3 regions of the Sphingobium limneticum genome follow, and region 2 is predicted to be linked to each of the others. Evidence: predicted binding sites of a transcription regulator. Region 2 holds the regulator's gene; each other region holds the start of a gene.
The links. Region 2 encodes LexA, which represses DNA repair genes until DNA is damaged. Its sites were predicted from a motif close to GTTCCNCNCTTGTTCT; they were not measured.
Positions count from the first base shown of each region.

Region 1: a site for LexA is predicted at 2,563-2,578, ahead of F4U95_RS13265 (PA0069 family radical SAM protein). Genes of this name have one in related genera too.
Region 3: a site for LexA is predicted at 5,175-5,190, ahead of F4U95_RS18015 (MmcB family DNA repair protein). Genes of this name have one in related genera too.

Region 1 is NZ_VYQA01000009.1:61,085-71,486, reverse strand. Features, by position in the region: gene F4U95_RS13280 (uracil-DNA glycosylase family protein) at 1-83, shown strand, start outside; gene F4U95_RS13275 (lytic transglycosylase domain-containing protein) at 80-1,861, shown strand; gene moaB (molybdenum cofactor biosynthesis protein B) at 1,861-2,388, shown strand; gene F4U95_RS13265 (PA0069 family radical SAM protein) at 2,587-3,654, shown strand; gene dnaE (DNA polymerase III subunit alpha) at 3,804-7,346, opposite strand; gene F4U95_RS13255 (diguanylate cyclase) at 7,486-9,294, shown strand; gene F4U95_RS13250 (ABC transporter ATP-binding protein) at 9,353-10,030, opposite strand; gene F4U95_RS13245 (lipoprotein-releasing ABC transporter permease subunit) at 10,023-10,402, opposite strand, start outside.
Region 2 is NZ_VYQA01000005.1:19,769-30,170, reverse strand. Features, by position in the region: gene gltX (glutamate--tRNA ligase) at 1-1,108, opposite strand, end outside; gene F4U95_RS08100 (ComEC/Rec2 family competence protein) at 1,218-3,281, shown strand; gene lexA (transcriptional repressor LexA) at 3,278-3,958, opposite strand; gene F4U95_RS08090 (molybdopterin molybdotransferase MoeA) at 4,028-5,206, opposite strand; gene moaC (cyclic pyranopterin monophosphate synthase MoaC) at 5,203-5,676, opposite strand; gene trpC (indole-3-glycerol phosphate synthase TrpC) at 5,673-6,464, opposite strand; gene trpD (anthranilate phosphoribosyltransferase) at 6,461-7,453, opposite strand; gene F4U95_RS08070 (hypothetical protein) at 7,583-8,581, opposite strand; gene F4U95_RS08065 (anthranilate synthase component II) at 8,611-9,201, opposite strand; RNA gene ssrA (transfer-messenger RNA) at 9,325-9,679, shown strand; gene F4U95_RS08055 (tetratricopeptide repeat protein) at 9,975-10,358, shown strand.
Region 3 is NZ_VYQA01000015.1:60,523-70,924, reverse strand. Features, by position in the region: gene aroE (shikimate dehydrogenase) at 1-780, shown strand, start outside; gene coaE (dephospho-CoA kinase) at 777-1,370, shown strand; gene dnaQ (DNA polymerase III subunit epsilon) at 1,403-2,095, shown strand; gene hpf (ribosome hibernation-promoting factor, HPF/YfiA family) at 2,169-2,765, shown strand; gene F4U95_RS18035 (PTS sugar transporter subunit IIA) at 2,969-3,436, shown strand; gene F4U95_RS18030 (PaaI family thioesterase) at 3,396-3,920, shown strand; gene F4U95_RS18025 (DUF1491 family protein) at 3,910-4,251, shown strand; gene F4U95_RS18020 (cell wall hydrolase) at 4,426-5,091, shown strand; gene F4U95_RS18015 (MmcB family DNA repair protein) at 5,202-5,696, shown strand; gene F4U95_RS18010 (hypothetical protein) at 5,724-6,122, shown strand; gene F4U95_RS18005 (ankyrin repeat domain-containing protein) at 6,144-6,755, opposite strand; gene F4U95_RS18000 (SCO family protein) at 6,796-7,467, shown strand; gene F4U95_RS17995 (YcgN family cysteine cluster protein) at 7,455-7,892, shown strand; gene F4U95_RS17990 (M48 family metallopeptidase) at 7,849-8,589, shown strand; gene F4U95_RS17985 (hypothetical protein) at 8,595-8,858, shown strand; gene trhO (oxygen-dependent tRNA uridine(34) hydroxylase TrhO) at 8,989-9,828, opposite strand; gene pdeM (ligase-associated DNA damage response endonuclease PdeM) at 9,893-10,402, shown strand, end outside.

The DNA of each region.
Region 1 (10,402 bases), on a different contig from region 2:
CCCGGCTGCTGCTGACCCAGCCCGCGGCGAAGGCGGAATGTTGGCGCATATTACAAAGCCTGATCGAGGAAGCCCGTCCGTGATTCGCGCCGCGACCCAAATATCCCGCCTTGCCCTGATCGCGATGGGCCTTGCCGCCACGCTGCCTGCCAAGGCCGAAACCACCCCGGTCCTGCCGACGACCCTTTCCGCCGACGCCTCCCCCCTCCAACTGAGCGACGGCGACAAGGCCCGTTATCGTGCCATCTTCACCGCGATCCAGTCCCAGCAATGGACCGATGCGACGGCGATGATCGCCACGCTGGACAGCCAGGACGCCGTTCGTCCGCTGGCCCTGTCCGAACTCTATCTGGCCAAGGGTTCGCCCAGGGTCGAACTGTTCGACCTGCTCGACCTCATCAACAAGGCCGCCTGGCTGCCCAAGGCCGATCAGCTTTCCCGTCTGGCGCAACGGCGCGGCGCGACCATCCTGCCCACCCTGCCGCAGATCCAGAAGATGGTGTGGCTTGGCGCTGCCCCTCGCCGGCAATATGTCGCCGCCGTAAAGACTGACGTCGCCGCGCAGGCGCTCGCCGGCCAGATCCAGACCTATGTCAAGAATGACGATCCGATCGGCGCCGAAGGGCTGCTGGGCACCGGCGAAGCGGGCCTGACCAATGAAGGCCTGACCGAAGTGCGCCAGCGCGTCGCCTGGGCCTATTATATCGAAAATGACGACACCAACGCCCGCCGCATGGCCGCGCGCGCGCTGGAAACCCGCACCGGCGGCGATTGGACCGTACAGGCGCACTGGACCACGGGCCTTGCAGCATGGCGCCAGAATGACTGCCGCGCTGCCGCCCCTGCCTTTGCCAATGTCGCCGCTTTGGCGGGTGACACCGACATGCGATCGGCCGGCGCCTATTGGGCCTCGCGCGCCTATATGGTCTGCGGCGAAGCGGAAAAGGTCGCCACTTATCTGAAGCAGGCCGCCCGTTCCGACGAAACCTTCTACGGCCTGCTCGCCCGCGAATCGCTTGGCCTGCCCTTGGGCGGCGCGCCGGTCGGCAGCCGCTTCGGCGCCCTGGAATGGCAGAAGCTCAAGAGCAGCCCCAATGCCCGCGCCGCCATCGCCCTGTCCGCGATCGGCGACAATGGCCGGGCTGACGAACTTATCCGCTATCAGGCGAAAATCGGCGGCAGCGATCAATATGATGCCCTGCTCCGCCTCGCCAGCGCGCTGAACTTGCCCGCCACCCAGCTCTGGCTCGCCCATAACGGCCCGGCCGGCAAGCAGCCCGACAGCTTCGCCCGTTTCCCCGCGCCCGACTGGCGCCCCGATGGTGGCTGGCGCGTCGATCCCTCGCTCATCTACGCCCACACGCTTCAGGAATCCGGTTTCCGCTCCGATGTGGTCAGCAGCGCGGGTGCGCGCGGCCTGATGCAGGTGCGCCCAGGCACGGCGGGCGATGTGGGCCTCACCAACGCGGCGCAACTATTCGTGCCGTCGACCAACATGGAATATGGCCAGCGCTATCTGGAATCGCTGCGCGACATGAGCGCCACCGGCGGCCTGCTGCCCAAGGTGATGGCCGCGTACAACGCCGGCCCGCTGCCGGTCGATCGGTGGAATACGCAGGTCCATGACAAGGGCGATCCGCTGCTCTTCATGGAATCGCTGCCCTATTATGAAACCCGCGCTTATGTGAACATCGTCATGCGCAACTACTGGATGTACCAGATCCAGGCGAAGGGCAGCGCCGATTGCCTGACCGGCATGGCGCAGGGCATGTGGCCGACCTTCCCCAATGCCAAGGGCGTGAAACTGGTCCGCCTCAGCAAGGCGGATGGTCGCAGTTCCATGGGCGGCGGCTCGGACTGATGCCGATCGACGAGAGCCGGACCTTCATTCCGGTTCGCATCGCCGTGCTGACCGTGTCGGATACGCGCGGCCTTGCCGAGGATCGCTCCGGCGACACGCTGGTCGAACGGCTGGAAAGCGCGGGGCACATTCTCGCCGCCCGCTATATCGAGCGCGACGACAAATCCGCCATCGTCGCGCGCCTCCACGCTTGGATCGACGACCCTGACATCGACGTCATTCTCACCACCGGCGGCACCGGCGTCACCGGCCGCGACGTCACGCCCGAAGCGCTGGCTCAGGTGCAGGACAAGGAAATTCCCGGTTTCGGTGAGCTGTTCCGCTGGCTGAGCTTCCAGAGCATCGGCACCTCCACCATCCAGTCCCGCGCCACCGCCTGCGTCGCGCGCGGCACCTACATCTTCGCGCTGCCCGGCTCGACTGGCGCCGTGAAGGACGCCTGGGACGGCATCCTGATCACCCAGTTGGACAGCCGTTTCCGCCCCTGCAATTTCGTGGAACTGATGCCCCGCCTGACCGAGCGATAAGGCTATAATAGCATTGTCCCGTTCGTCCTGAGTAGCCGTTGAGCGAAGTCGAAATGGCGTATCGAAGGATATTTCATAAGGTCGATTTTAAAGCCTTCATTGAATTAGTTAGCTAACAAATTAATAACTGGACATCGCTTCACCCGTCTGACTCGCTGTCTCGATTGACACATCGTTCCTGATATGTTCTTATCGGCCATGGCGATCGAGAAAGGCAGGGGCGCAACACTGAACGGCGACAGCCGCCGCTTCAACCTGCCCCAGCGGGAGGCGGACGGCGACTGGCTGGACGCGATCGGCGACATTGACGGTCCGCTCACCCGCACCAGAACGCAGGTCACGATCGAACATCCCCGCACGATCGTGACCCGCAACCAGTCCCCCGATATTGGCTTCAGCCAGTCGATCAACGCCTATCGCGGCTGCGAACATGGCTGCATATATTGCTTCGCCCGACCGTCGCACGCCTATCACGACCTGTCGCCCGGCCTGGATTTCGAAACCAAATTATTCGCCAAGCCTGACGCCGCCAAACTGCTGCGCGCCGAATTGTCGAAGAAAAACTATGTCGTGGCCTCGATCGCCATGGGCACCAATACCGACCCGTATCAGCCGATCGAAAAGGATTGGGGCATCACCCGCTCCATATTGGAGATCATGGTCGAAACCCGTCACCCGACCTACATCACCACCAAGTCCGACCGCATCCTGCGCGACATCGATCTGCTTGCCGATCTGGCGCGGGACGGGCTGGTCGCGGTCGTGCTATCCGTCACCAGCCTGGACCCGGCCATCGCTCGCACGTTGGAGCCCCGCGCCCCGCATCCGCTGCGCCGGGTCGAGGCGATCCGCCAACTGGCCGAAGCGGGCATCCCCGTCACCGCCAGCATTTCGCCCATCATCCCCGCCATCACCGACCATGAGATCGAAGCGCTGGTCGCCCGCGTCGCACAGGCAGGCGCGCGCGAAGTCACCTATATCCCCGTCCGGCTGCCGAACGAAGTCGCCCCGCTCTTCCGCGCCTGGCTGGAGGCCCATTATCCCGATCGCGCGGGCAAGGTGATGGCCATCATCCGCGACCTGCGCGGCGGGCGGGACAATGATCCGAATTTCGGCACTCGCATGCGTGGTCAAGGCGTCTGGGCCGACCTCATCCGCACCCGCTTCCTCAAGGCCCGCAAACGCGCTGGCCTCGGCGCCGAACGCCTGATCCTGCGCACCGACCTCTTCCGCCCACCTGAAGGCGCCCAGATGCGGTTGTTTTAGGCGGATTCATGTTTACTCGTCATGCTGAACTTGTTTCAGCATCCATCAAGCCTAACAAGCCTTTGCTCGGTGGCGGCAAATGGACCCTGAAACAAGTTCAGGGTGACGAAGAGCGGTAAGGGAATTTCTGGCCACCAGCCGTACCTTCCCTACCCCGCCAACCGCATGGCCATCCGCCGCATCTTGGTGCGGTAGCCATCCGCCTTCACATCCATCCGCTCGAACCTGTGGACCGTCAGCCCCCTGATCGTCGCGATCGCATCAACCTGATCCGCGCCCAGACTATAATGATCGCCCAGAAACAGCTTGGCAGCCTGTCCGTCGCCTACAGGCGCCCGCAAGAATACTTCGCTGCGCCCGCCTCCGGCCCCGGCCAGCAAGGCCGCCAGCGCCTCGACCGCCTGCACCGTGTCGATATCCACCGTCAACTCCATTCGCGACGCACTGGCGATCGCGCGGAATGGCTCGGCGCCGCGCACGGTGACGCGCGGTGTCTCTTCGCCCGGCAACCGGTCCAGTTCCACGATCAACAGCGCGCAATCGCCGTCCTTCGACAATTCCTCGATTGCCTTGCACGCCTCTTCATCGAAGCAACTCGCCTGAAACTGCCCGCTCTGGTCGGAGAAGGTCGCGTTGGCATAGCGCGCGCCCCGCTTCGTCTCGCGCCAGCGTACATCCTCGACCATCGCCGCCATGATCGTCATCGACCGCCCTTCGGCATTGGGCGCGGGCATGGGCGACTGGCAGATCAGGCCATAGCTTTTGGCGCCCCGCGCATCGGCCAGATGCTTGTACCGGTCCACCGGGTGGGCGGAGAAATAGAAGCCGAACGCCTCTTTCTCCTGCGCCATGCGATCCGCCACGGTCCAGGCCTGATGCGGCGGAATGCGCACATCGGCATGGGGCGTCTCGACATCGCCGAATAGACCGCCCTGCCCGCTCTCGCGCGCCTGCGCATTGCTCGATGCGACAGACAAGATGGTTTCCGCCGCCGCATGCACGCCCGCACGGTCTTCATGGATGCCATCGAAAGCCCCCGCTGCCGCCAGGCTTTCCAACTGCCGCCGGTTCAGCAGACGCGGCTCGATCCGATCGGCGAAATCATCGAGCGACTTGAATGGCCCGGTCGCCGCACGTTCGGCGACCAGTTGCTCCATCGCCTTTTCGCCCACGCCCTTCAGCCCGCCCAGCGCATAGCGCACGGCAAAGCCCAGCCTCTTATCCTCACCCTCGCAAGGCACCGCCTCGACGGTAAAGTCCGCCTCGCTGCGGTTCAGATCCGGCGCCAGGCAGGTCAGCCCCATGCGCCGCATATCGTCGACGAACACAGTCAGCTTTTCGGTGAGATGGATATCGAACGCCATCGACCCGGCATAGAATTCCGCCGGATAATGGGCCTTCAACCACGCCGTTTGATAAGCGAGCAAAGCATAGGCCGCGGCGTGCGATTTGTTGAAACCATAGCCCGCAAACTTGTCGATCAAATCGAACAACTCGTTCGCTTTAGCCGGCTTGATGTCGCTGCGCGCACAACCGTCCACGAAGCGGGACCGCTGCGCGTCCATCTCCGCCTTCACCTTCTTGCCCATGGCGCGGCGCAGAAGGTCGGCGTCACCCAGGCTATAGCCGGCCAGGATTTGCGCGGCCTGCATCACCTGTTCCTGATAGACGAAGATGCCATACGTCTCTTCCAGGATCGGCTTCAGAAGAATGTGCGGATATTCAATCTCTTCCGCGCCATTCTTGCGGCGACCGAACATCGGAATATTGTCCATAGGGCCAGGGCGGTAGAGCGACACCAGCGCGATGATGTCGCCGAAGTTGGTCGGACGCACGGCCGCCAGCGTCTTGCGCATGCCTTCCGATTCCAGCTGGAACACGCCGACCGTGTCGCCGCGCTGGAGCAGTTCGTAAACCGCCTCGTCATCCCAGGCGAGCGTGTCGAGATCGACATGCACGCCCCGCGCCGCCAGCAATTGCACCGCTTTCTGCAACACCGACAGGGTCTTCAGACCCAGAAAGTCGAATTTCACCAAGCCGGCGCCCTCGACATATTTCATGTCGAACTGCGTCACCGGCATGTCCGATCGCGGGTCGCGATAGAGCGGCACCAATTGCTGCAACGGCCGGTCGCCGATCACCACGCCCGCCGCATGGGTGGAACTGTGGCGCGGGAATCCCTCCAGCTTCATCGCATAATCGATCAGGCGCTTGACCTGATTGTCATTGTCATATTCCGCGCGAAACTCGCTGACGCCATTCAGCGACCGTTCCAGCGTCCACGGATCGGTCGGATGGTTGGGCACCAGCTTGGCCAGCCGGTCCACCTGCCCATAGCTCATCTGCAACACGCGGCCCGTGTCCTTCAGCACCGCGCGCGCCTTCAGTTTACCGAAGGTGATGATCTGCGCCACATGGTCCGCACCATATTTCTGCTGAACGTAACGGATCACCTCGCCGCGCCGCGTTTCGCAGAAATCGATGTCGAAGTCGGGCATCGACACGCGTTCCGGGTTCAGGAAGCGTTCGAACAGCAAGCCAAGCTGCAACGGATCGAGGTCGGTGATGGTCAGCGCCCAGGCGACCAGCGACCCCGCGCCCGAACCACGGCCCGGACCCACCGGAATGTCATGATCCTTCGCCCATTTGATGAAGTCGGCCACGATCAGGAAGTAGCCCGGAAAGCCCATCTGGATGATGATGTCCGTCTCGAACTTCAGCCGGTCGAAATAGGGCTTGCGCGCTTCCTCCCCGATGATCCCGGCCTTGGCCAGTCGCGCCTCCAGCCCCGCCGTCGCCTGATCGCGCAGCATGATGCTTTCGCCCTCGATATCGCCCGCAAGGCTGGGCAGGATCGGCTTGCGCTTGGGCGCGGCAATGGCGCAGCGTTGCGCGACGACCAGCGTGTTGGCCAGCGCCTCGGGCAGATCCTCGAACAGGCGCTTCATCTCGCCCACCGGCTTCATCCACGCGTCGGGCGAGCTGGTGCGGCGATCGGGCGTTTCGACATAGGCGCTGTCGGCGATGCACAGCATCACGTCATGCGCCTCATGAAAATGCGGCTCGGCAAAGCAGGTCGGATTGGTCGCGACCAATGGCAGATCGCGATCATAGGCCATTTCGAGCAGTTGTGGCTCGGCCTTGCCTTCGACCGGGTCCAGCCGGCGGCAAATCTCGATATAGAGCCGATCCGGAAACAGCGCTTCCAGCCGCTCGACATAGGCGACCGCCGCGTCCGGCTGATCCTCGGCGAACAACCGCGCCAGCGCGCCCTCGCCACCCGCCGTCAACGCGATGACGCCGTCGGTCCGCCCCTCCAGCGCCTCGATCGTCACATGGGGCACGTCTTCGACCGGCCGGTCCAGATGCGCCATCGACACCAGCGCGCAGATATTGTCGTATCCCCCAGCATCCTGCGCATAAAGCGCGATCCAGTCATGCACCGGCGGCGCGTTGGCGGGGCGGCCCGGCCGTAATATCCCAAGCATCGCGCCGATGATCGGCTGCACGCCCTCATCCTTGCACCCGTCGGAAAAGGCCATCGAGCCATAAAGCCCATTCCGGTCCGTGATCGCCGCCGCCGGAAAGCCCAAAGCCTTCGCCTGCTTGGCGATCTTCTTGGGGTCGATCGCCCCTTCCAGCATGGTGAAGGAGGAAAAAACGCGCAGCGGAACGAAAGGAGCATGGGGCATGCCCCCAATCTAGGGATGCCGCGCGATTCGGCCCACCCCCCTCGCCACGAAATCTGTGGGTAAAGCGGTCGGCCGACCTGCCCGACGGTCAACATCCTTAACGGATTGCCAACCTGTCCCTGCTACCGTCGCTCGCATCATGCGTCTGTCTACCATCACCAACTGGGCCTATGGAGCCACCGTCGCCCTGACTTTGGCGTCGGGCGCCACCATGTTGATGGCATCGGGCGCCGAAGAACGCGAACGCGCCGCCGTCGCCCAACGCGCCACCTTCGACCAGGCCACCGCCACGTTGGAGGAGGATGTCTATCGCCTTACCGAACAGGCGCGCGGCTTCGTCATCAGCGGCGATCCGAGCCATCTGATCGCCTACCGTCGTGAGAAGGGCGCGCTGAAGTCGGTCAAGCAGCGCGTCGCCCATCTGCGCGATGCCGGCGCCAATGAAAGCGAACTTGCCGCACTGGGTCAGGCGCTGCATTGGTCGGACGCGCTGACGGACGAGCAGGACGCCGCGATCCGCGCCGCTCAGGCGGGCGACGACAAGACCGGCCGCACCATCTTGTTCGGCGACGAATATGGCCGCGAACTGGACCGCGTCGCCGCGCAGGTCGGCAAATTCCAATATATGCTGGATCAGCGCACCGACCACGCCGTGTCGCGCGCAACCGACACTGCCCGTCAATGGCGCACCATGTCGGAAGTCATGCTGGGCATCACTGCCCTGCTCTTCCTGTGCGTCCTCTATTTCGTCCTGAAACAGCGCATCCTGCGGCCGGTCGTCAGCCTGAGCGACGTCGTCACCCGTCTGGCCGCGCAAGATTGGGATGCCATCCCGCCCGACAGCGCCCATGTGGACGAGATTGGCGACATGGCGCAGGCCATCCGCATCTTCCGCGAAAACGGCCTGGAGCGGCAGCGTCTGGAGCAGGAACGCGACACCGACCGCACCATGCGCGACTTGCTGTCCCGCCTGACCCAACGCCTGCAGGGCTGCGACAGCGTGCATGATCTGGTGGAGGTGGTCCGCCGCTTCGCCCCCGAAATCGCGCCGGATTTCCCCGGCCGCCTCTATATTCACGACGCCCGCCGCAACGCCATGACACAGGCCTGCGACTGGCTCGCCCCCGCTTATTCGCGCAAGGAATTTGCTCCCTCCGCCTGCTGGGCGTTGCGCCGTGGCCAGACGCATCGACCGATCGGCGAGATGGTGGATATTCCCTGCGACCATCTGGATGCCACCGGTGCGATCAGCACGATCTGCATCCCGCTCGCGGCGCAGGGCGAAAGCATCGGCATGCTTTATTATGAGGAGCCGGTACACGCCAATGCCAGCCATCTGGAACGTACCGGCAAATATCTGGAGATGCTGGCCGAAAACATCGGCCTTGCCCTCGCCAATCTCCGCCTGCGCGATGTCTTGCGCGACATGGCGATGGCCGATGTGCTGACCGGCCTGCCCAATCGCCGTCAATTCGACATCATGCTTCAAACGCTGGTCAACGAAGCCGAACGCAATCTTTCACCGCTCACCTGCCTGATGATCGACATCGACCATTTCAAGCGGTTCAACGACAGTTTCGGCCATGATGCCGGCGACGCCGTATTGCGCGCGGTCGGCAAGGTGTTAGCCGATGCCTTGCGGGAAAATGGCCATGCCTTCCGCTTGGGGGGCGAGGAATTCGTGATTTTGATGCCCGGTTTCAGCCTCGACCAGGCGCTCGGCCGCACCATTCAGATTCAGCGTTCCATCCAGGATTTGCGGATCGAACATCGCGGTCGGGAACTGGGTGCGATCACCGCCAGCTTCGGCCTTGCGACCTTCCCGGACCATGGCCGTGCCGACCGCCTGCTTCAGACCGCCGACGCTGCCTTGCTGCGCGCAAAGGCGGAAGGTCGCGACCGCGTGCTGGTTGCCAATGTCAGAGATGGTGCGACGGCCGCGGCATAGAGGATGATCTGATCGGATCATCCTCACTATTCGCCGTGCCAGCCGGCTTCAAAATGCCCTAGGCGCCTTCCAGCACCCCGGCATGCAGCCGGACCACCCGGTCCATCTTCTGCGCCAGCCGCTCATTATGGGTCGCGACCAGAGCGGCCGATCCCTCTTCGCGCACCAGCCGCAGGAACTCGGCCAGCACGACATCGGCCGTCCGTTCGTCCAGATTGCCGGTCGGCTCGTCCGCCAGCACCAGCGCGGGGCGATTGGCGAGCGCCCGCGCCACGGCGACGCGCTGCTGCTCGCCGCCCGACAATTGGCTCGGCCGATGGTCCAGTCGATGGCCAAGCCCCAGCGATGTCAGCAGCAGTTCAGCTCGCGCCTTGGCGCTTTCCATATCCTTGTCGCGGATCACCTGCGGCAGGATGACATTCTCCGTCGCGTTGAAATCGGGCAGCAGATGATGGAATTGATAGACGAAGCCGAGCGCGTCGCGGCGCAACCGCGTCCGCCCGTCATTGTCCAGCTTGGCCGCTTCTTCGCCTGCGATCCGGATCGACCCGTCGAACCCGCCTTCCAGCAGGCCGACCGCCTGCAACAAGGTCGATTTGCCCGAACCGGACGGCCCCAGCAGCGCCACGATCTCGCCAGGCCCGACGTTAAGGTTCACGCCGCGCAACACCTCTATGGTGACGCCGCCCTGCGTGAAGCTGCGGGCAAGGCCCGTGACCTTGAGGATATCATTCATAGCGCAGCACCTGCACGGGATCGGTGTTGGCGGCCTTGAAGGCCGGATAAAGCGTGGCGAGGAAGCTGAACACCAAAGCCATGACGCAGATGATGGCGATCTCGACCGGATCGGGCTTCGATGGCAGTTCGGTCAGGAAGCGGATCGAGGGATCCCACAAATTCTGGCCCGTCACGAACTGGACGAAATTCACCACGCTCTGGCGGAAGAAGAGGAAGGTGAAGCCGACGATCATACCCGTCACCATGCCCAGCGTGCCGATGGTCACGCCCACGGTCATGAAGATCTTCACCAGTCCCACCCGGCTCGCGCCCATCGTCCGCAGAATCGCAATGTCGCGCGTCTTGGCCCGCACCAGCATGATAAGCGACG
Region 2 (10,402 bases):
TGGCCCGGGGCTTCAGCGATGCCATCGCCTGGGTCAGAAGCGCTAGATTGGTATCCGATATAGCGATTTCAAGGCGCTGTTCGACCCGCGGCGCGACGAGTTTTGCCAGGCGCGCATCGTCGGCTTCGCGGATATAATGGCCGTTCAGATTTTCCAGCTTCTTGATGTCGAAGCGTGAGGGCGAACGACCGACGCCATCGATATCGAACAGTTCGATCGCGCGGGCGATCGTGATGATTTCCTCATCGCCATGGCCCCAGCCCAGGCGCAGCAGATAGTTCAGCACCGCTTCGGGCAGCATCCCCATCTCGTCGCGATAGGCATCGACGCCAAGAGCACCGTGGCGCTTCGACAGTTTCGCGCCGTCCGACCCGTGAATCAGCGGGATATGGGCGTAGATCGGCTCTTCCCAGCCCATCGCCTTGATGATGCTGAGCTGGCGGAAGGCGTTGTTGAGATGATCGTCGCCGCGAATGACATGGGTGACGCCCATGTCATGATCGTCGACCACGACGGCCAGCATATAGGTGGGCGTGCCGTCCGAACGCAGCAGGATCATGTCGTCCAGCTCGGCATTCTGCACGGCGACGCGGCCCTGCACGGCATCCTCGATCACGGTTTCGCCGGTCCGGGGCGCCTTGATGCGGATGACGAAGGGTGCGCCTTCCGGCGCTTCTTCGGGCGAGCGGTCGCGCCAGCGGCCGTCATAGCGCATCGGCTGCTTGGCGGCGCGCTGCTGTTCGCGCAGTTCCGCCAGTTCCTCGGGCGTGGCGTAGCAGCGATAGGCATGGCCGGCTGCGAGCAGTTGATCGGCGACTTCGGCATGGCGCGGGGTGCGTTCGAACTGGAACACGGCCGGCTCGTCACCGCCCAGGCCCAGCCATTCCAGGCCGTCGAAAATGGCGGCCACGGCTTCCTCTGTGGAACGGGCGCGATCGGTATCCTCGACACGGAGCAGGAACTTGCCGCCATGGTGGCGCGCGAACAGCCAGTTGAAGAGGGCGGTGCGGGCGCCGCCAATGTGGAGGAACCCCGTTGGGGACGGGGCGAAACGGGTCACCACCTGCTTGTTCATTCCCGTTGCACTTACCGTCATATTCTTCGACATTCGCCTTAGCTGATCCATGGATGCGACGCCCCCTAGCATGGCTTTTGAGCCACGACAAACCTCCCTTGGTCGGAGGGCGGCGGCACTGTCCCGAAGCGGGCTGGAAGCGATGGAAAGCTGGCTGGAACAGGAGCGAGAACAGATCGGCCTGTGGGTGCCGATCGCGCTGGGCAGCGGCATCGCGGCTTGGTTCATCCTGCCTCATGCCATGGCCTGGCTGGCCTTTTGTTGCGGTGCGTTGGCGCTGGCCTGCATCGGCATGATGCTGCCGGATGGCGGGCGATTGCGGCGCATGCTTGTCGCCGGCGCAATATTGGCTTGCATGGGCTGCCTGCTGGTGTGGGGCAAGGCGACGTTGCTGGGGCAGCCGCCCCTGACGCGGGCGCGCTTCGTGCAGATGACGGGCGATGTGGCGGCGGTGCGGCCGGTGCCTGCGCAGGCGATGGTGCGAGTGATGATCCGGCCAGTCGATACGCCGGACCTGCCGGCTGTGGTGCGGGTCAATATCGCCGATGCCGATGTGCCGGCGGGATTGGGGGAGGGCGCTCGGATTCGCTTTCGCGTGCGGTTGATGCCCCCTGCGCCGCCGAGCGTGCCGGGAGGCTATGATTTTGCTGCGCGGGCCTATTTTCAGGGGATCGGCGCGACGGGCAAGGCGCTGAAGCCTGTTGAGGTGTTGACCCCGTCGACTGCGGCCCCGCCGCTGCGGGCACGTCTGTTCGGGCATATATTGGAACGGGTCGATGGGCCGGCGGAGGGGATTGCGGTAGCGCTCGCCACCGGGGATCAGGGCGCCATTCCAGAGGCGGATGCGGAAGCAATGCGGCGCAGCGGGCTGGCGCACCTGTTGTCGATCAGCGGGCTACATGTCACGGCGCTGATCGGCGCGGTGATTTTCCTGCTGATGCGGGTGATGGCGCTTAGCCAGCGGGCGGCGCTGGGCTGGCCATTGATGCTGATCGCGGCGGCGGGCGGCGCGCTGGCGGGGATCGGCTATACATTGCTGACCGGGGCAGAGGTGCCGACGGTGCGCTCCTGCGTCGCGGCGCTGCTGGTGTTGGGCGGACTGGCGATGGGGCGGGATGCGGTGACGCTGCGGCTGGTGGCGACCGGCGCACTGATCGTGCAGCTTTTGTGGCCGGAGGCGTTGGCCGGGCCGAGTTTCCAGATGAGCTTTGCGGCGGTGACGGCGTTGGTGGCGTTGGCGGAGCATCCCCGTTTCCGAGCCTTTGCCGCCGCGCGGGATGAAGGGCGATTGCGCAAGCTGGGGCGAAATCTGGCCGTGATGCTGGCGACGGGGATCGCGGTCGAATTGACCCTGATGCCGATCGCGCTGTTTCATTTCCACAAGGCGGGATTGCTGGGCGCCTTCGCCAATCTGATCGCCATTCCGCTCACCACCTTCGTCGTCATGCCGTTGGAGGCGTTGGCGCTGCTGCTGGATGTCGCTGGACTGGGGGCGCCGGCCTGGTGGCTGACCGAGCAGTCATTGAACCTGTTGCTGCTGCTGGCCCATGGCGTTGCGGCCAGCCCGATGGCGAGCCTGCTGGCGCCGACCATGGGCATGGGATTGTTCGGTATCGCCATGATCGGCCTGCTCTGGTGCCTGCTCTGGCGAACGCGCTGGCGCTGGCTGGGGCTTCCGCCGGTCCTTATCGCTGTGGCAGTGACCTTTGCCGCAACGCCACCGGATATTCTGGTGACCGGCGACGGTCGCCATGTGGCGGTGCGGACCGGAAAGGGCATGGCGATATTGCGCGATCGGGCGGGGGATTATGTGCGTGACGTCCTGTCCGAAAGCGCTGGTTATGATGGCGAACTGGCGGCGATCGCCGACTTGCCGGAGGCGCGTTGTTCCGTCGATCTTTGCGCTGTCCGCCTAAAGCACGGCAAGGGGCGGACTTGGAGGCTGCTGTTCACGCGCAGCGATGTGCTGATTGCCCGCCAAGATTTCGCGCGAGATTGCGCCGCGGCGGATATCGTCGTCAGCGATCGCGGGCTGCCGCGCTGGTGTCGTCCGCGCTGGATGAAGATAGACCGCCGGTTGCTGGCGCGCACCGGCGGTCTGTCGATCGGTCTGGAAAAGGGCGAAGTTCACACCGTCCATCGGCCGGGCGATGCCCATCCCTGGATCAGTCGCCCAAGGCCGCGACCAAGAGCCGCGGCCCCTTAATTATAGCGGCGCAACAGCCCCGCCAGCTTGCCCTGGATGCGGACCTGCCGTGAATCGTAGATTTGCGGCTCATAGGCGCTGTTCGCCGGGTCGAGGCGCACGCGGCCGCCGTCGCGACGGAAATATTTGAGCGTCGCTTCCGCTTCGTCGATCAGGGCGACGACGATCTGGCCTTCGCGGGCGACATCGGTGCGCTGGATCAGCGCGAAGTCGCCGTCGAGAATGCCGGCTTCCATCATCGAGTCGCCTGAGACTTCCAGCGCATAATGATCGCCAGCGCCTAGCAGAGCGGCAGGGACGGAGAGCATGGCCTGCCCCTCCATCGCCTCGATCGGAACACCCGCCGCGATCCGGCCGTGCATCGGGATTTCGATCACGTCATTGGCCGCGATCGGCAGGAGGGGCGGCGGCGTCACCAGCTTGGGCTTGGGCGGCACGATCGGCGTGGGCGCGCGGTGCATCGCGTCGGGGAGCTTCAACACTTCCAATGCGCGGGCGCGGTTGGGCAGGCGGCGGATGAAGCCGCGCTCCTCCAGCGCATTGATCAGACGATGGATGCCGGACTTGGATCGCAGGTCCAGCGCGTCCTTCATTTCCTCGAACGATGGCGACACGCCGCCTTCGTCCAATCGGGTCTGAATGAAGCTCAGCAATTCCTGCTGCTTGGGCGTCAACATTGCGGTCCTCCGTGGAACGTATGAGGAACGCATAGGAAACAGATGAAGGTTAGTCAAGCGTTCCGCGCATCAAAGTGGCAGGATGGTCACGCGTGTTCCGGGCGTGGCAGGGGGCGATCCGGCCGGGCGCAGGATCAGACAGTCGGCCTTGGCCATGGCGGCGGTCGCGGCGCTGTCCTGCGACGTGACGGAGACGATGCCGTCGGGCGCGCGCCAGGCACGCAGATAATCGTCGCGATCGCCGGTTTGCGGCAGGGCGGAGGCGAGCATGGCATCGCTCGTCAATGGCAGCGGATCGCGCGCGCCGCTGATATGACGGGCGAGCGGGAGCAGAAAGAGCGTCGCCGTAACGAAAGCGGAAACGGGATTGCCAGGCAGGCCGAGGAACAGTGCGTTGCCAAGCCGCCCGGCCATCAGTGGCTTGCCGGGGCGCATGCGGATCTTCCAGAAGTCGAGCGTGCCGCCAGCCTGGACGAAGGCAGGGCGGACGAGGTCATGATCGCCCACCGACGCGCCGCCGGTCGACACGATGATGTCGGCACTCCTGGCGCGACCCAGCGCGGCGACCATCGCATCGAGATCGTCCGGGACGATGCCAAAGTCGATGACGTCGCAGGGCAGGGCGGCGAGCAGGGCCGCCAGCATCGGCGCGTTGGAGGAGGGCAGCAGGCCAGCGGGCGTCGGCGCGCCGGGCGGCACCAGTTCGTTGCCGGTGGACAGGATGGCGATCCGGGGACGGCGGGTGACGGGCACGGTGCCATGGCCACCCAGCACAGCGAGGGCTATCTGCGCCGGGCCGAGGCGGCTGCCGGCATCCAGCAGGATCGCATTTTGTGCGAAGTCGGAGGCGGTCGGGCGGACATGGCGGCCGGGCGTCAGCGGGTCGGCGCTGGCGGTCAGGCGATCGCCGTCGCGGGTCGCATTTTCCTGGATCAATATCGCGTCGGCACCGGGCGGCAGCGGCGCGCCGGTGAAGATGCGGCTGGCTTCCCCTGGTGCCAACGTGGGTTGGAAGCCAGTTCCTGCCGCGCTTTCGGCGGTGACGCGCCAAGGGCCGGGCATTTCGGTGGCGCGGACCGCATAGCCATCCATCGCCGACAGATCGGCCCAGGGCTGGTCACGCAGGGCGGCAATATCCTGCACCAGCCAGCGGCCGACGGCTTGCGCAATCGGAACGGTTTCCACCGGCAGCCGGTCGGCCAGCGCGAACAGGCGAGCCTGCGCTTCTTCGACCGGCAACAGGCTCATGGGACGCGGCGCCAGTCGCCGGACTTGCCGCCGGTCTTGGATTCAAGCTGGACCGCGCCGATGACCATCGCCTTGTCCAGCGCCTTGGCCATGTCGTAGATGGTAAGCAGCGCCACCGAGGCAGCGGTCAGCGCTTCCATCTCCACGCCGGTCTGGCCGGCGGTGCGGGCGGTGGCGGTCACGGTGACGCCGCTATCGTCAGGCAAGAAATCGACCGTCACGGCGCTGAGCGCGATCGGGTGGCAGAGCGGGATGAGGTCGGCCGTCTTCTTCGCCGCCATGATGCCGGCAACCCGCGCCACGGCAAGGACGTCGCCTTTCTTGACCAGCCCGTCGGCGATGGCCTTGGCAGCGTTCGCGCTCATATCGATGCGGCCGGAGGCGACGGCTTCGCGTGCCGTCACCGCTTTTGCCCCGACATCGACCATGCGCGCCGCGCCATCATCGTCCAGATGGGTGAGGCCGGTCATGCCCCGGTGAGCAGATTATGGGTCGCGGCCTCCACATCGGCCTGCCGCATCAGCGTTTCGCCGACCAGGAAGCAGCGCACGCCGTGGTCGGCCATGGCAAGGAGGTCGGGATGGCTGCCAAGACCGCTTTCGGCGACGAAGGTGCAGCCTTCTGGCGCCTTGCCCACCAGCTCATAGGTGCGGGCGAAGTCGACCGAGAAATCGCGCAGGTCGCGATTATTGACACCGATCAGACGCGAGCGCAGCTTCAGCGCGCGCTCCAGTTCCGCTTCGTCATGTACTTCGATCAGGGCGTCCATGCCCAGGCCAAGGGCGGCGTCCTCGATTTCCTGCATCTGGCCGTCATCCAGCGCGGCGACGATGATGAGGATGGCGTCTGCACCCAACGACCGGCTTTCCAGCACCTGCCAGGGATCGACCAGGAAATCCTTGCGCAATACGGGGATGGCGCAGGCCGACCGAGCGGCCATCAGATAATCGTCATGGCCCTGAAAATAGGGCTCGTCCGTCAGGACCGACAGGCAGGCCGCGCCGCCGGCCGCATAGGCCTGCGCATGGGCGGGCGGATCGAAATCGGCGCGGATCAGGCCCTTGGACGGACTGGCTTTCTTGATTTCGGCGATCAGGCCGAAGCCGGCGCGTGCTGCATCGTCCAGTGCCTTGCGGAAACCGCGTGGCGGGGTTTGTTCGCTGGCGCGGGCATGCAATGCAGCGATGCTGGTCGCGGCCCGGCGGCGGGCGACATCCTCGCGCTTGAAATCGCAGATTTCGATCAGCTTGTTGGTCATTTGTAGGCAATCCAGCAATTGAGCAGGGCGTTGGCAAGGCCGCGGTCGATGGTTTCGGCCGCTTCCTCCACGCCTTCGCGCAGATCGGTTGCGGCGTCGGCGACGACAAGGGCTGCGGCGGCATTGAGCAGCACCGCGTCGCGATACGGCCCCTCTTCGCCTTGCAGCAGGGCGCGGAGAGCTGCGGCATTGTGGGTGGCGTCGCCGCCCCGGATCGCATCGACCGGGTGGGTGGACAGGCCGAGTTCCGCAGCGGTCAGGCGGCGCATGGCGACCAGCCCGTTGCCGGTGACTTCGGCGATATCGTTGCCGCCGGCCAAGGACAGTTCGTCCAGCCCTTCGTCGCCCGACACGATCATCGCCCGGTCCGCGCCCAGTTCCGCCAGCGCCTCGGCATAGATCGGAACATAGGCGGGGCGGGCGATGCCGACCAGTTGGCGGCGGACATTGGCCGGATTGGCGAGCGGGCCCATCAGGTTGAAGATGGTCCGTTCGCCGATCGCCTTGCGGATCGGACCCAGCCGTTTGAGCGCCGGGTGGTAATTTTGCGCGAAGAGGAAGCAGATGCCGAGGTCGGCCAGGGTGGCCTCTGCGGTGGTGGCGGCCTTGTCCAGGTTCAGGCCCAGCGCCTCCAGCGTGTCGGCGGCGCCGGCCTTGGAGGAGGCGGCGCGGTTGCCATGTTTGGCGACCGGCACGCCGGCGGCTGCGACAACGAGTGAGACAGCGGTGGAGACGTTGAGCGTATGATGCCCGTCGCCCCCGGTGCCGCACACGTCGATCGCGCCGGTGGGAGCGCTGACCGGGATCATGCGGGCGCGCATGGCGCGGGCGGCGGCGGCGATTTCGGTCGCCGTCTCGCCGCGCCGGGCCATGGTGACGAGGAAATCGGCAATGGCTTCGTCGCTCAGGTCGGCATCGAACAGCAGGTCGAAAGCCTGAGCGGCGGTATCGGCCGACAGCGGCGTAGAAGGATCGGGCAGGCTGGTCATCGCATCCGCCTTAGTCGGCACGGGGGCGATGAGTCGAGGGGGCGTCGATCCTTAACTTCGCACTTTTCCCGCTGATTTTGACATTGCGTTTCCTATTCCGGACATATTCGCAAAGCGGCTATGCGCAGTTTAGTCCTTTCGTGCTGGATAGGACAGAGGTTCGGCGAAACCATCAAGCGCCTGTTCGGCCGTGACCTGGATCACGGTATCGCGGCCGGGGCCGAGCAGATAGTCGTTGGCGTGAACGCAGACATAGGGACGGTCCGGCAGATTGTCCGCATCGCGCATTACGACCGGCCATTTGCCGGCGCAATCGGACGTTCGGCATCGGCAGACTATGGCTTGCGACGGATCGGCCTCGGCTGCATCCAGCCGTTCGACGAACATCCGCTCCGGATGATGTGCTGCCGGTATCTTTGCGAAAGCGGATCGCGGGGCGATCAGGCGGGTGAATTTGCGTCGGGCGTCTTTCTGCTGACGGGGTGCGATGCCGTCGGGTTCGCTGAGACGGAGGAAAGCGGCCTTGTCGCGCGTAGCCAGGGCTGCGAACAGGGTGTGCGCCGCACTGCGCATGGCGGGCAGCTTGTTCGAATGAACGGGGGCTTCGACGATGCCGCGCCGTTCCGCAGGGACTTCGGCTTCCGTCAGGCGGACCGGCCGTGTTCGGTCGACCGGGCGTATAGCGGACGGCGCGATATAGGTGGCGAGCGAGGTGTGGCAGTAGCCCGATACCATGATGATCCGGTTGGGTTGGTCCGCCGACATTTCCGCCACCACATCATGCGCGGCCCGGCAACTGCCAACGCGGCCAATCACATCCACCATCATCGGGCGATTGCGGGGCAGGCGTGGCGCCTTGCCGTCAGGCAGCATGATGATGGATCGGCGAGCATCCTCTCCAAGGGGCGTGTCGTCGTCCGTCAGTGCCTGCCGGTCGGCATAGAGTTGGCTGTCGATGCCCAATCCCCGCACGCGCACGCATCTGCCCGCCCATGTTGGATAGTCGGCCTGTATGGCCTCTATGCTGGTGGCGGTGGCGGTGGCGGTGGCGTTCGCAGTCGTGCAGCGCTGTTCGGATCGGGCTGGCGCGGCCGGCGCCCATGCAACCAAGGCGGCGAACAGGATCATACATCCGGTTCGCCCACCCATGGCCATGATCAGGCCGCTTCGCGTTCCCGCACCGGCAGGCCGGCGATCGCCATAAAATTGGCCAGCATGTCGTGGCCATATTCGGTGGCGATGCTTTCCGGATGGAACTGCACCGAATGGATGGGCAGGGTCGCGTGGCGGAAGCCCATGACGGAGCCGTCGGCGCTGGTTGCGTTGACGACCAGATCGGCCGGAATATCTTCCACGATCAGCGAGTGATAACGGGTTGCGGTGAAGGGTGAGGGAAGTCCTGAGAACAGACCGGTGCCGTCATGGGTGACGGGCGATGTCTTGCCGTGCATCAGGCCGCCACGCACCACCTTGCCACCGAAATGCTGACCGATGGACTGATGGCCCAGGCACACGCCCAGCAGCGGCGCACCGGCATCGGCGCAGGCCGCGACGAGGTCCAGGCTGACGCCCGCTTCATTGGGGGTGCAGGGACCGGGCGAAAGCAGGAACGCTTTCGCGCCGCTGGACAGGGCCTGGCCCGCCGAAATGGCGTCGTTGCGGACGACCTCTACCTCAGCGCCCAACTCCATCAGATAATGGACCAGGTTCCAGGTGAAGCTGTCATAATTGTCGATGACGAGGATCATGCGCAGAGCCTTAGCGCGGGATGCGCGCGGGGGGAAGTGGGCAGCGATAGAGAGCGGTTGGGCCATTATCTGCCTTGCCCGCTGTCATCCGCAGCAGAGGCTTTGTCCTGCTTGCCAAGTCCATGGCTTGAAAAAGCGTTCGATTACGCCCATATGGGTCGGGCCGGGTTCGCCCGGCTATGGTGATAAAGTGTGTCGTATAATAGACGCAGCGGACCCGGGGGCAGTACCCGGCGGTTCCACCACATGTCCCGTGACGGCCCAGCCGGAACGGGGTGTCTGATGGGGCCGAACTAGGATCGACGTGTGTTCAAAGGCGATATTTTTACCCGGCCCGTGTAAGCCGTTAAACTGTGCAAAACTCACAAGTGCCAACGATAACGAAGCACTCGCCATTGCAGCGTAATTGAGGGCCTCACGGCCTGACATTACTCTAAAATAGCGCGGTTGAACCCACCGGGCAACAGAAGGGAATTCAGCGGTTTCCAGGGCGCCGGGCAACAGAAGTCCCTGGACCTTCCTTTCATCGTCATGATCGATGTCGTCCGACCGGGCGATGATGGCGCTTGTCTCATGATTCGTTTGATTCGAATCGGGCGCGACTAACCTGTTTTTTCAATTACGCTTTTATGACAATATGAAGTAAAATTCATATCGCACTGATTTTAAAGCAAAGAAACTTGTTTCCCTATAGATCATGCTATCTTGTTCCGATGTCATCTAAATGAAATACTTCTGGCTATATTAGGAAGTTTTTTCGAGGAGATCGGGACATGAAGAAGGCCGCTATCATGATGGGTCTGGCGCTGGCGGCTATGACGCCTGGCATGGCCCAGGCGGCGCCCGAGGAGATGGTCGTGGTCGGCGCGCCGGATGGCACGCTGGCGGCGACTGCGCTCCAGGCCGGTCGCTTCGTGGATGCGCAACGCAAGCTCGCGTCGATGCCGGTCTATGGCGAAAATGATCCCGCCCGCCTCATCAACCTCGGCAATGCCTATGCCGGCCTTGGCAAGATGGCACAGGCACGCGAAGCCTATCGCTCCGCCCGTTTCGCGCCGGAAGTGACGCTGGTGCTGGCCAACGGTAACGAAGAATCGTCGCGCGATGTGGCGGTGCGGGCGTTGAGCCGCCTCAACCCCAGCTATGCGATGAACTAATCTGGGCGAGCCGGAACAAGGGGCAGGGAGCAGGGGCGTCGTCC
Region 3 (10,402 bases), on a different contig from region 2:
CACAGCAAATCCCCGCTGATTCACAATTTCTGGCTGAACGCGCTGGATATCGAGGCGGAATATAGGAAGACCCATGTGACGCCGGAGGGGATGGCGGCCTATTTCCTGATGCGGCGGAGCGATCCCGACTGGCTGGGCTGCAACGTCACCATTCCGCACAAGATAGCGGTGCTGGACTTTGTCGACGATCCGGGCGGCGTGCGCGAGCGGATCGGCGCGGTCAACACCATCGCCAGCGAGACGGGCGGGCCGTTGATCGGCACCAATACCGATGCGGGTGGCTTCCTTCAGCCGTTGCTGCGCGACAAGTGGAAGGGGCAGAGCGCCGTCATCATCGGTACCGGCGGCGCAGCGCGGGCGATCCTGTTCGCGCTGACCAGCCTGGGCGTGCCGGACATCACGATCATGGCGCGCGATGCGGCCAGGGGTCAGGCGTTGCTGGACCATGGCGGCACCAAAGGGCGCGTGATCGGCATGGGCGATGCGCTGCCGGCGGCCGACCTGCTGGTCAATTCGACGTCGCTCGGCATGGTGGGCCAGCCGCTGCTGGATCTGGACCTGACGCCGTTGCCGGAAAGCGCGACCGTCTATGATATCGTCTACGCGCCGCTGGAGACGGGCCTGCTCAAGGCCGCACGGGCGCGGGGCCTCAAGACTCTCGATGGGCTGGAAATGCTGATCGGGCAGGCGGCATTGGCCTTCGACATTTTCTTCGATGCGCAGGCGCCGCGCGAACTGGACGCGGAATTGCGCGCGCTGTTGGTTGCCGCCGAGGAATGAAGGTCTACGGCCTCACCGGGTCGATCGGCATGGGCAAGTCGGCGGTGGCGGCGATGCTGCGGCGAGAGGGCGTGCCGCTGTTCGACGCGGATGCGGAGGTCCACCACTTGCAGGGGCCGGGCGGCGCGTTGCTGCCGGCGATCGAGGCGCGCTTCCCCGGCACGACCGGGCCGAAAGGCGTCGATCGGGCGAAGCTGGGCGCGGCTGTGTTCGGCCATCCCCAGGAGCGCAAGGCGCTGGAGGCGATCGTCCATCCGGCGGTGCAGGCGGCACGCGCGCGCTTTTTGCGCCGGCACCGGTCGCGAAAATTCGTGGTGCTCGACATTCCCCTGCTGTTCGAAACCGGTGCGCAGAAGCGGCTGGACGGGGTGATCGTCGTCTCCGCGCCGGCCTGGAAGCAACGGCGGCGAGTCCTGGCGCGGCCCGGCATGAGCGCGGTGAAATTCCGCCAGATCGTCCATCTGCAAACTCCCGATGCGCAAAAACGGCGTCGGGCAAACTACATCATTCATACGGGAACGACATTCACCGATACCCGTGCACAGGTGCGCCGACTGGTCGCTTGCCTTGGCACGAAGACAGGTGGATAAGGGTTGGCCCACAGAGTCGATTGAAGAGGGCGATGCGCGAGATTATTTTCGATACCGAAACGACAGGATTTGATCCGGCATCCGGCGACAGGCTGGTCGAGATCGGCTGTATCGAACTCATCAATCGCGTGCCCAGCGGCCTGACCTTCCACGCTTATTATCATCCTGAGCGCGACATGCCGGCCGCCGCCTATAATGTGCATGGCCTGTCGGCCGATTTTCTGGCCAAATATCCCGTCTTTGCCAAGGGCGCTGCGGAATTGCTGGAATTTCTGGGGGACAGCCCGCTGGTCGCGCATAATGCGCGGTTCGACTTCGGATTCCTCAATCACGAACTGAAATTGTGCGGCCTGCCCGACGTATCGATGGATCGCATGATCGATACCGTCGCGATCGCGCGCACGCTGCATCCGGGCGCCAAGCATAGCCTGGACGCGCTTTGCACCCGGTACGGCATCGACCGCAGCCATCGCGTCAAACATGGCGCGCTGCTCGACGCGGAATTGCTGGCGCAACTCTATATCGAATTGACCGGTGGCCGTCAGATCGGCCTGGGTCTGGCACAGGAGGAAGCGAAACAGATCGTCGGGGCGGAACTGACGGCGTCAGCCATGGTTCGCCCTGTTCGTCCCGCGCGGGTCTTCACGGCCAGCGCGGCGGAGCTGGAGCGGCATGCAGCGTTCGTCGCGACGCTGAAAGAGCCACTCTGGCACCAGGAGGCATAGACCGTACTGGCCTATGCCCTCCATGCCCACCGGATCGCCTTTCCAGCATCCGGCAAAAATAAGGAGAAGGCATATGGATATTCGTGTTTCCGGACATCAGGTCGAAACGGGCGAGGCGCTCAAGGAGCATGTCGCCGAACGACTGGAGGCGATGGCCGAGAAATATTTTTCCCGCACGCTTTCCGCCCAGGTGACCTTTCGCAAGGCGCCGCACGGAGCCTTCCACTGCGACATCGTCTGCCATGTGATGACCGGCCTGATCCTGAAGGGGGCCGGAGAGGCGCAGGAGGCGCATCCCGCCTTCGACCAGGCGGCGGCCAAGATCGAGCGTCAGCTCAAGCGCTATATGCGCCGGCTGAAGGATCGCCACAGCCAGGCGGTCGCCGCCGAAGCGCAGCGGGCCAGCAGCTACAGCGTCGATGATATCGATGGCGCGGGCTACACGATCTTCGCCGGCCAGGGCGAGGAAGAGGAGGAAGCCGCCGATGCGCCGCTGATCGTGGCGGAAACGCGGGTCGATATTCCCGAAGCCAGCGTGTCGGACGCGGTGATGATGCTGGACCTGCGCAACACCAATGCGCTGTTGTTCCTCAATGCCGGCACGGCCGCCTATAATATGGTCTATCGCCGTCATGACGGGACCATTGGTTGGGTCGAACCGCGCGGTTGACGCCGGCCGGGGCGACGGGGCCTGGCCCTGTCGCTTATGGTCTGGCGTAGCGGCTGGGTCGCGCCGCTCCGCCTTTCCGGCCCTCGCCCGGCCCCGGCCGCCTGTTGACCTGATGGTGCAGGCAGCTTATGGGGCCGGGCTTTCATAGTCCGAGGAAAAGCGCGAAAATTTCGCCCGCGCGGCTCGGCCGTTTCGGATTGACCATGGTTAACTTCAACGACATCGTTTCCGCCGATGCGCTCGCCACGAGCCTGTCGGCGAACGGCAAGAAGGCGCTCTTCCAGAAGATCGCCACCCTTGCCGCCTGCGCCTACGACCTGGATGCGGACGAGGTGGGCGACGCCCTGTTCGAACGCGAGCGGCTGGGGTCGACCGGTTTCGGCGGCGGTGTCGCCATTCCCCATGCCAAGATTGCGGGTCTGGACAAGATGTGCGGCGTGGTCGTGCTGCTCGACCCGGCCGTGCCGTTCGATGCGGTGGACGATGCCCCGGTCGATGTCGTGTTCGCTTTGCTGTCGCCGGTAGACAGCGGCGCCGAGCATCTCAAGACGCTGGCGCGCGTGTCGCGTTACCTGCGCGACGAGGGCCAGGTGGCCCGCCTGCGCGGGGCGCAGTCGACCGAGGCGCTGCATGCGTTGCTGGCGGGCGGCGGAGCGCGTGACGCTGCCTGATTTTGGGCCTGACGCAGGGCCACAAGCGCCCGGTGGCGAGGCGGCGCATTTCCGCGCGCTGGAAAATCTCTATCGCTCCGCGCCGATCAACCGGCTGTTTCGGTCGGAATTGACGATCAGCGAGCCGGGCCGGTCGGTGATCGATTTCGACGTCGATGAAAGCCAGTTCCATGCCGCCGGCGCGGTGCATGGCACCGTCTATTTCAAGATGCTGGACGATGCGGCCTTCTACGCCGCCAACAGCCTGGTCAGCGATCGCTTCCTGCTGACCACCGCCTTCAACCTGCTTTTCACCCGGCCGATCGGTCCGGGCCGAATCCGCGCCGAAGGTCGCTGGATCAGCGGCAAGCGCCGAGTCTATGTCGCCGAAGCGAGTCTGATCGACGCGGATGGCGAGGAGGTTGGGCGTGGCACCGGCACCTTCATGCGATCGCAATTCCCTCTCTCCTCGCTGCCGGGCTATGGGGCCGGCCATGAGCTCTGACGCCCGGCTCACCAGCGCCATGCTGGTGGGGGCGCTCCGGCGCCGGGTCGGGGCTGCCGGCGGCTTTGCGACCATCATGGCCAAGGGCGACGAGATCAGCGGCGTGATACTGATCCAGACGCTTGAAAAGGGGCAGTTTTCGGGTCTTTTCGAGCGGGTTTCGAACTTTGAAGGGGGTCATGCGTTGATGCGCTGTGGTCCGACCCTGGAAGAGGGGGCGGAGGCACTGGACGACTATCTGGCGCGGCGGCGCAGGTCGGACCCCGACCTGTGGGTCGTTGAACTCGACATCCCGGAAGCGGAACGGTTTGCCGTGGAAACACTCTGCTGATCGTTGACACATCGTCATGGTTTCGGCACAGGCCCCCGACGCCAACGCGCAGGTTGCCGAGTTCGCCCAACGGGGGGCGGGGCCGGTAAACACGCAGACGGGGGGCGGCCGAACGTCTTAAGAATATGGTTAAAACGACGTTTCCGGCCAAGAACCGCATGATTTTGAGCCGTAATGAGTTTTCGTCTGAAAGCTGCCCTGATGGTAGCCTTTGCCCTGTCCGCCGCCGCTGCGGTCACGGCTTCCGATATGTCGATCGCCGGTGAGTCGGTCGCTTCGGTCACTTCTCTTCCGCAGGCTTTCCCTGCGACTGCATCGACTGGCACCCAAGCTGCCGTCGTTTTCTCCACGCCGCGCGAAGTGTCGCAGCCGCTGGATTCGGCCAAGAAGGCCACTACCGAATTTTCCACTGACACCGATGCGCAGGCCACCAGCCTCGCTGCTCTGGTCGACGCCCAAGGCGCACCCGAGGAGCTGGACGGCGACATGAAGTGCCTGGCCGGTGCGGTCTATTTCGAATCCAAGGGCGAAAGCCTGGAAGGCCAGCTGGCCGTCGCGCGCGTGATCATCAACCGCGCCAAGTCCGGCCGGTTCGCCGACAGCCTGTGCGGCGTCGTGTATCAGCCCAGCCAGTTCAGCTTCGTGCGCGGTGGCGGCATTCCGCCCGTCCGTACCGAAAGCCGCAGCTGGCGCGAAGCCGTCGCCATCGCCCAGATCGCGGCGAACGACAGCTGGGACAGCCGCGCGGAAGGCGCGCTCTTCTTCCACGCTCGCCGCGTTTCGCCGGGCTGGGGCAAGGCCCGTCTGGCGTCGATCGACAATCATATCTTCTATCGTTGAGGATTAGGCGCGCAGGATGCGCCTGATTCATGTTGGCGAAACTTTCAGGCCGGTTCGGTTCATCCGAATCGGCCTTTTCATTTGTTCCCTACTTGTTCTAAGATGGCCCCATGAGTAGCGCCCCGATCGACGCCTGTTCCCCTTTGACCGACGGCACCGCGCTGGCGGTGGCACGCGGTACGCTGCGTCTCTTCTTCCGCCATGACATGAGCGGGATATTGGAAGTGCCGCTGCCCAACGGGCGCCGGGCGGACATCATGGCGATCGACGGTGCCGGGCGGCTGACCATCGTGGAAATCAAGTGCAGCAAGGCCGATTTGCTGGGCGACATGAAGTGGCCCGACTATTTCGACTATTGCGATCGCTATTATTGGGCGGTGCCGGCGGGATTCGACCTGACCCTGTTCGAGAGTGAGGCTTTATGGCCGACACGGAGCGGGCTGATCGTCGCCGACCAATATGATGCCGAACTGGTGCGTCCTGCCCCGGTCGAGCCGCTGGCGGCCGCGCGGCGCAAGGCGGAGACGCTGCGCTTCGCCCGGCGCGCCGCACGGCGGTTGACGGCGCTGAGCGACCCGGACCATGCTGCGGAGATCGGCTGGTAGGGCCAGCGACACCTAGTAGGGAGCGGGATGCGATCCCATCTGGAATTTCGATCCGGGGCGTTACGCGATCCGCCCGCTACGGCACTGCGCGGCGAATTGCTGGCGCGGCAGTTGATGATCGGTCTGCCCGCGCAGGGCTATCGCATCAAGAATGTCGTGGCCGAGGATTGGGGATGGTGCGTGGCGGTGGACAATCCCGGCTTCGCGCTGTGGATCGGTTGCGGCGCACTGGTGGGTCATGACGACGGGCATCTCTGCTTCATCCACCCGTCCAAGCCGCGCCTGTGGACCTGGATGGGCCGGGTCGATGCGCGTGAAACGGTCGATCGGCTGGCGAGCGCGCTGGAAAGCTGCATCAGACGCAGCGGCGTCGCCCATCATCTGCGCTGGTGGAGCGAGGAAGAGGTGAAGGCCGGGCGGCGCTGACGTCAGGCGCCGCCTTTGTTTTTAGAATACCGGACCCTGCACCGTGCCGGCGGGCTTGGCCGTCGTCTTGGCGGCGTCCAGCGCTTCGATCAAACCGGGGGTGCGGCCGTCGCGCTGCGCATAGTCGCGGGCGGACATGCCGGCGATGGTGTCGCGCTTGTCGGGATTGGCACCCTGCGCCACCAGCACACGGACCAGGCCGATGTCGCGCAGCTGTACCGCGCGGATCAGCGGGGTTTCGCCGCTGCCATTCACCTTGTCGACCTGCGCCTTGTAGGCGAGCAGGCTGCGCACGCCTTCCTCGAACCGGCCCTGCACCGCGTCCATCAGCGGCGTGTTGCCGTCATTGTCGGTCAGGTTGGGATTGGCGCCCTTCGACAGGAGGAAGGTCAGCCAGGTGGCGTCGCGCCGGGCGACGATGAAGTGGAGCGCATTTTCGCCGGTGGACACGTCGCGGCTGTTGATGACGGTGGAGCCGGGCTTCTGAATGAGGTCGGTGACCTTCTGCCCATCCTTGTCCTTCACCGCTTTCAGGAAATTATAATTGTCCGAAAACTGGGCCTGCGCCGGAGCGGGCGTCAGCAGCGCCATGGAGATCAACCCCAGGAAAGCGGAAAGGAACTTGCTCTTCATTATACGCCCCGTTGCATTGCAAATCACGTCCTAGCAGGGCATGGCTAGCCATGCCATGAACAAAGACGCCGCAATCGCCGCCCTGCCTTATCTGGCACTTCCCTTCCTTGCCCTGCTGGCTGCCTGTAATATGGGGGCCGGTGGCAATGCATCAAGCGGGGATAGCGAACAGGGCGAATTGACCGGCGCGCGCATAGGTGCGCCCTTCACCCTGACCAACCAGGATGGCAAGCCGACCAAATGGGACGATTTCAAGGGTCAGTATCGGCTGGTCTATTTCGGCTATACCTATTGCCCGGACGTCTGCCCGGTCGACCTGCAACGGATCATGCAGGCCTTTGCGAAGTTCGAAAAGGCAAAGCCGGCACTGGCGGCCAAGGTGCAGCCGATGCTGATCAGCGTCGATCCGCAGCGCGATACGCCGGCCGTGCTGAAAACCTATGTCGCCGCCTTCCACCCGCGCCTGATCGGCCTCACCGGCACGAAGGAGCAGATCGCCAAGGTCGCCAAGGATTTCGTGGTGATCTACAATCCGGAGACGGCCGGCGGCGCGACGACCGACTATCTGGTCAGCCATAGTCGCACGCCTTATCTGTTCGATGGGGATGGCAAGCCGGTGGCGCTGGTGCCGGTGGATGATCCCGCGACGGGGCAAGTGGACGAAGGCGCGCCCGACAAGATACTCGCCTTCCTGGACAAATGGATCAAGTGACGCACTTCTGGGAAAAACCCCTCGACAAGCTCGACAAGGCCGAATGGGAAGCGCTGTGCGACGGCTGCGGCAAATGCTGCCTGCACAAGGCGCAGGATGAGGATACAGGGCGCATCTATCCCACCAATATCGCCTGTCGCCTGCTCGATCGGCACAGCGGGCAATGCAGCAATTACAAGGATCGGCGCAAATTCGTGCCCGATTGCGTGCGGTTGACCCCGGCCAAGGTGCGGCAGATCGCCTGGTTGCCGCGCACCTGTGCCTATCGCCTGCGTGGCGAAGGCCTGCCCCTGCCCGACTGGCATTATCTGGTCTGCGGCGATCGGGAGGCGGTGCATCGCGCCGGCCAGTCGGTACGCGGCTGGACGATTGGCGAGGCCGATGCCGGCGATTGGGAAAATCATCTTGTCGACCGCGAAGTCTGATCCTGACGCCGCGATCCTGATCGATGGGGTGCCCATGCCGGTGCTGGTGCGCCGGTCGGCACGGGCACGGGCGTACAGGCTGACGATCGACAGCGCGCGGGGGGCACTGCGCCTGTCGTTGCCGGCGCGGGCCAACCTGAAGAAGGCGCTCGGCTGGGCGCAGGATCATGAAGGCTGGGTGCGCGCGCAGATGGCCAAGCAGCCGGCGATCACGCTGCTGGAGCATGGCGCGACCTTTCCGTTGGAGGGGCGCGAGGTGACGGTCCAGTGGATGGAGGGCGCGACGCGAACCATAAGACTGGAGGCCGATCGGCTGCTGCTGGGCGGCGCGGCGGAATCGGTGGGCGTGCGGGTGCAGCGCTGGCTGGTGGCGCGGGCGCGGGCGGTGCTGGAGACGGAGAGTCACGCCATGGCGCAGGACCATGGGCTGATCGTCGCGTCGGTGGGCGTGGGCGATACGCGCAGCCGTTGGGGCAGTTGCGCGTCTTCGGGCGCGATCCGTTACAGCTGGCGCCTGATTTTGGCCCCGCCGGAGGTGCGCCGGGCGACGGTGGCGCATGAACTGGCCCATCTGCTGCATATGGACCACAGCCCCGCCTTCCACGCCGCGCACAAGCGCATCTATGGCGCCGACCCCCGTCCAGCGCGGGAATGGCTGCGCGCGCATGGGGCGGGGCTGCACCGCTACCGGGCCTGACTCGCATGGCGCGGGCGAAAAGGCGCTACCTGACCGCCACTATGCCGGACGGCTATGTGAAGCGGATCGGGCCGACGGCGGACCCGCTGACCCATTATTGGCGGATCGTGGCGCAACTGGACAATGGCAAGACCGAGGTTTTCTGGGGCCATACGCGGTCGCTGGCGGAGGCCAAAAAGCTCAAGGGGCCAGCCGGGGACGGCGCGAAGATGCGCGGCTGGAAAAGCTATGTCTTCGAGATAGCGGAGCTGGTGGAGGAGCCGGTTTGAGTCTCTTTCCGTTCGTCCTGAGTATCCACTGAGCGAAGTCGAAATGGTGTATCGAAGGAGGGGGTGGGGATGCTTCGATACAGGACTTCGACTTCGCTCAGCCCTTACTCAGCACGAACGGGATTAAAAATCAGGCCCGATGCGGCCAGGCGCCCGATGCATCTCCGGGGCAGTCATGGTCGGTGCCCTGCCGATAGGGCAGGCCGCAGTCCTTGCAGGTGGCGTAATCGCCGACTTTGAGGCCATGGCCCACCGCCACCCGCTCGTCGAACACATAGCAGTCGCCCTGCCAGCGGCTCTCGGTTTCCGGCACTTCCTCCAGATAGCGCAATATGCCGCCCTTGAGGTGATAGACATCGTCGAAGCCGCGCGCCTTCACCAGCGCGGTCGATTTTTCGCATCTGATGCCGCCGGTGCAGAACATCGCGATCTTGGGCGTGCGACCCTGTGCCTTGAGGTCGGCGGCGAAACCGTCGAACCAGTCGGGAAATTCGCGGAAGGAACGGGTTTCCGGGTCGATCGCGCGCTCGAACGTGCCGACCGCCACTTCATAGGCGTTGCGGGTGTCGATGACGATCGTGTCGGGATCGGCGATCAATTCGTTCCAGTCGGCCGGATCGAGATGGGTGCCGGCCTGGTTGACGGGGTCGAGATCGCCCACGCCCAGCGTCACGATTTCAGCCTTCACCTTCACCTTCATCCGGGCGAAGGGGGCGTCATGCGCGTGGGAATATTTGACGTCCATGTCGGCGCAGCCCGGAAGCGTACGCAGATACGCGATGAGCGTCGCGATCGTATCTGCGCTGCCCGCGACCGTGCCGTTGATCCCCTCCCCCGCCAATATCAGCGTGCCGCATGTATCCAGATCCGCGCACCGCACCCGCAGGTCGGCGGCGATCGACGCCGGAACGGCGAAGCGGGTGAAGCAATAGAGGGCGGCGACGGTGTAGGTGGACGGTTCAGCGGACATGGGCCGCCTATAGGGCTTTGCGCCGCCTCTTGAAAGCCGGGGCGGACAGGCGCATAGGCAGGCGATGGTTCCCCTTTCGTTCGCAGGTCAGGCCTTCATGGCCCTGCCCGAGGCCGCGCTTTACTGGCCAGCGCAGCGGGCCCTGCTGGTTGCCGACCTGCATTTCGAAAAAGCGAGCTGGTATGCGCGCTTCGGCCAGTTCCTGCCTCCGCATGACAGTCAGGCGACACTGGACGTGATCGAAACGCTAGTGGCGCGAACCGGCGCGCAGGCGGTATGGTCGCTGGGCGACAGTTTCCATGATGCTGACGGCGCGGCGCGGCTGGACCCGCTGGCGCGTGAAAGATTATTTTCCCTTACGGAAAGGCTGGACTGGATCTGGATTACCGGCAATCATGACGTCGCCGTTCGGGATATGCCGGGGGGACGCCGGGTTCGGCAAGCGCAGGTCGAGGGGATATGGTTACGGCATGAGGCGGAGGCGGACGATCCGCACCCCGAAATTTCCGGCCATTTCCATCCCAAGCTGCGTCTGTCGCTGCGTGGCAGAAATGTGTCGCGACGCTGTTTCGTT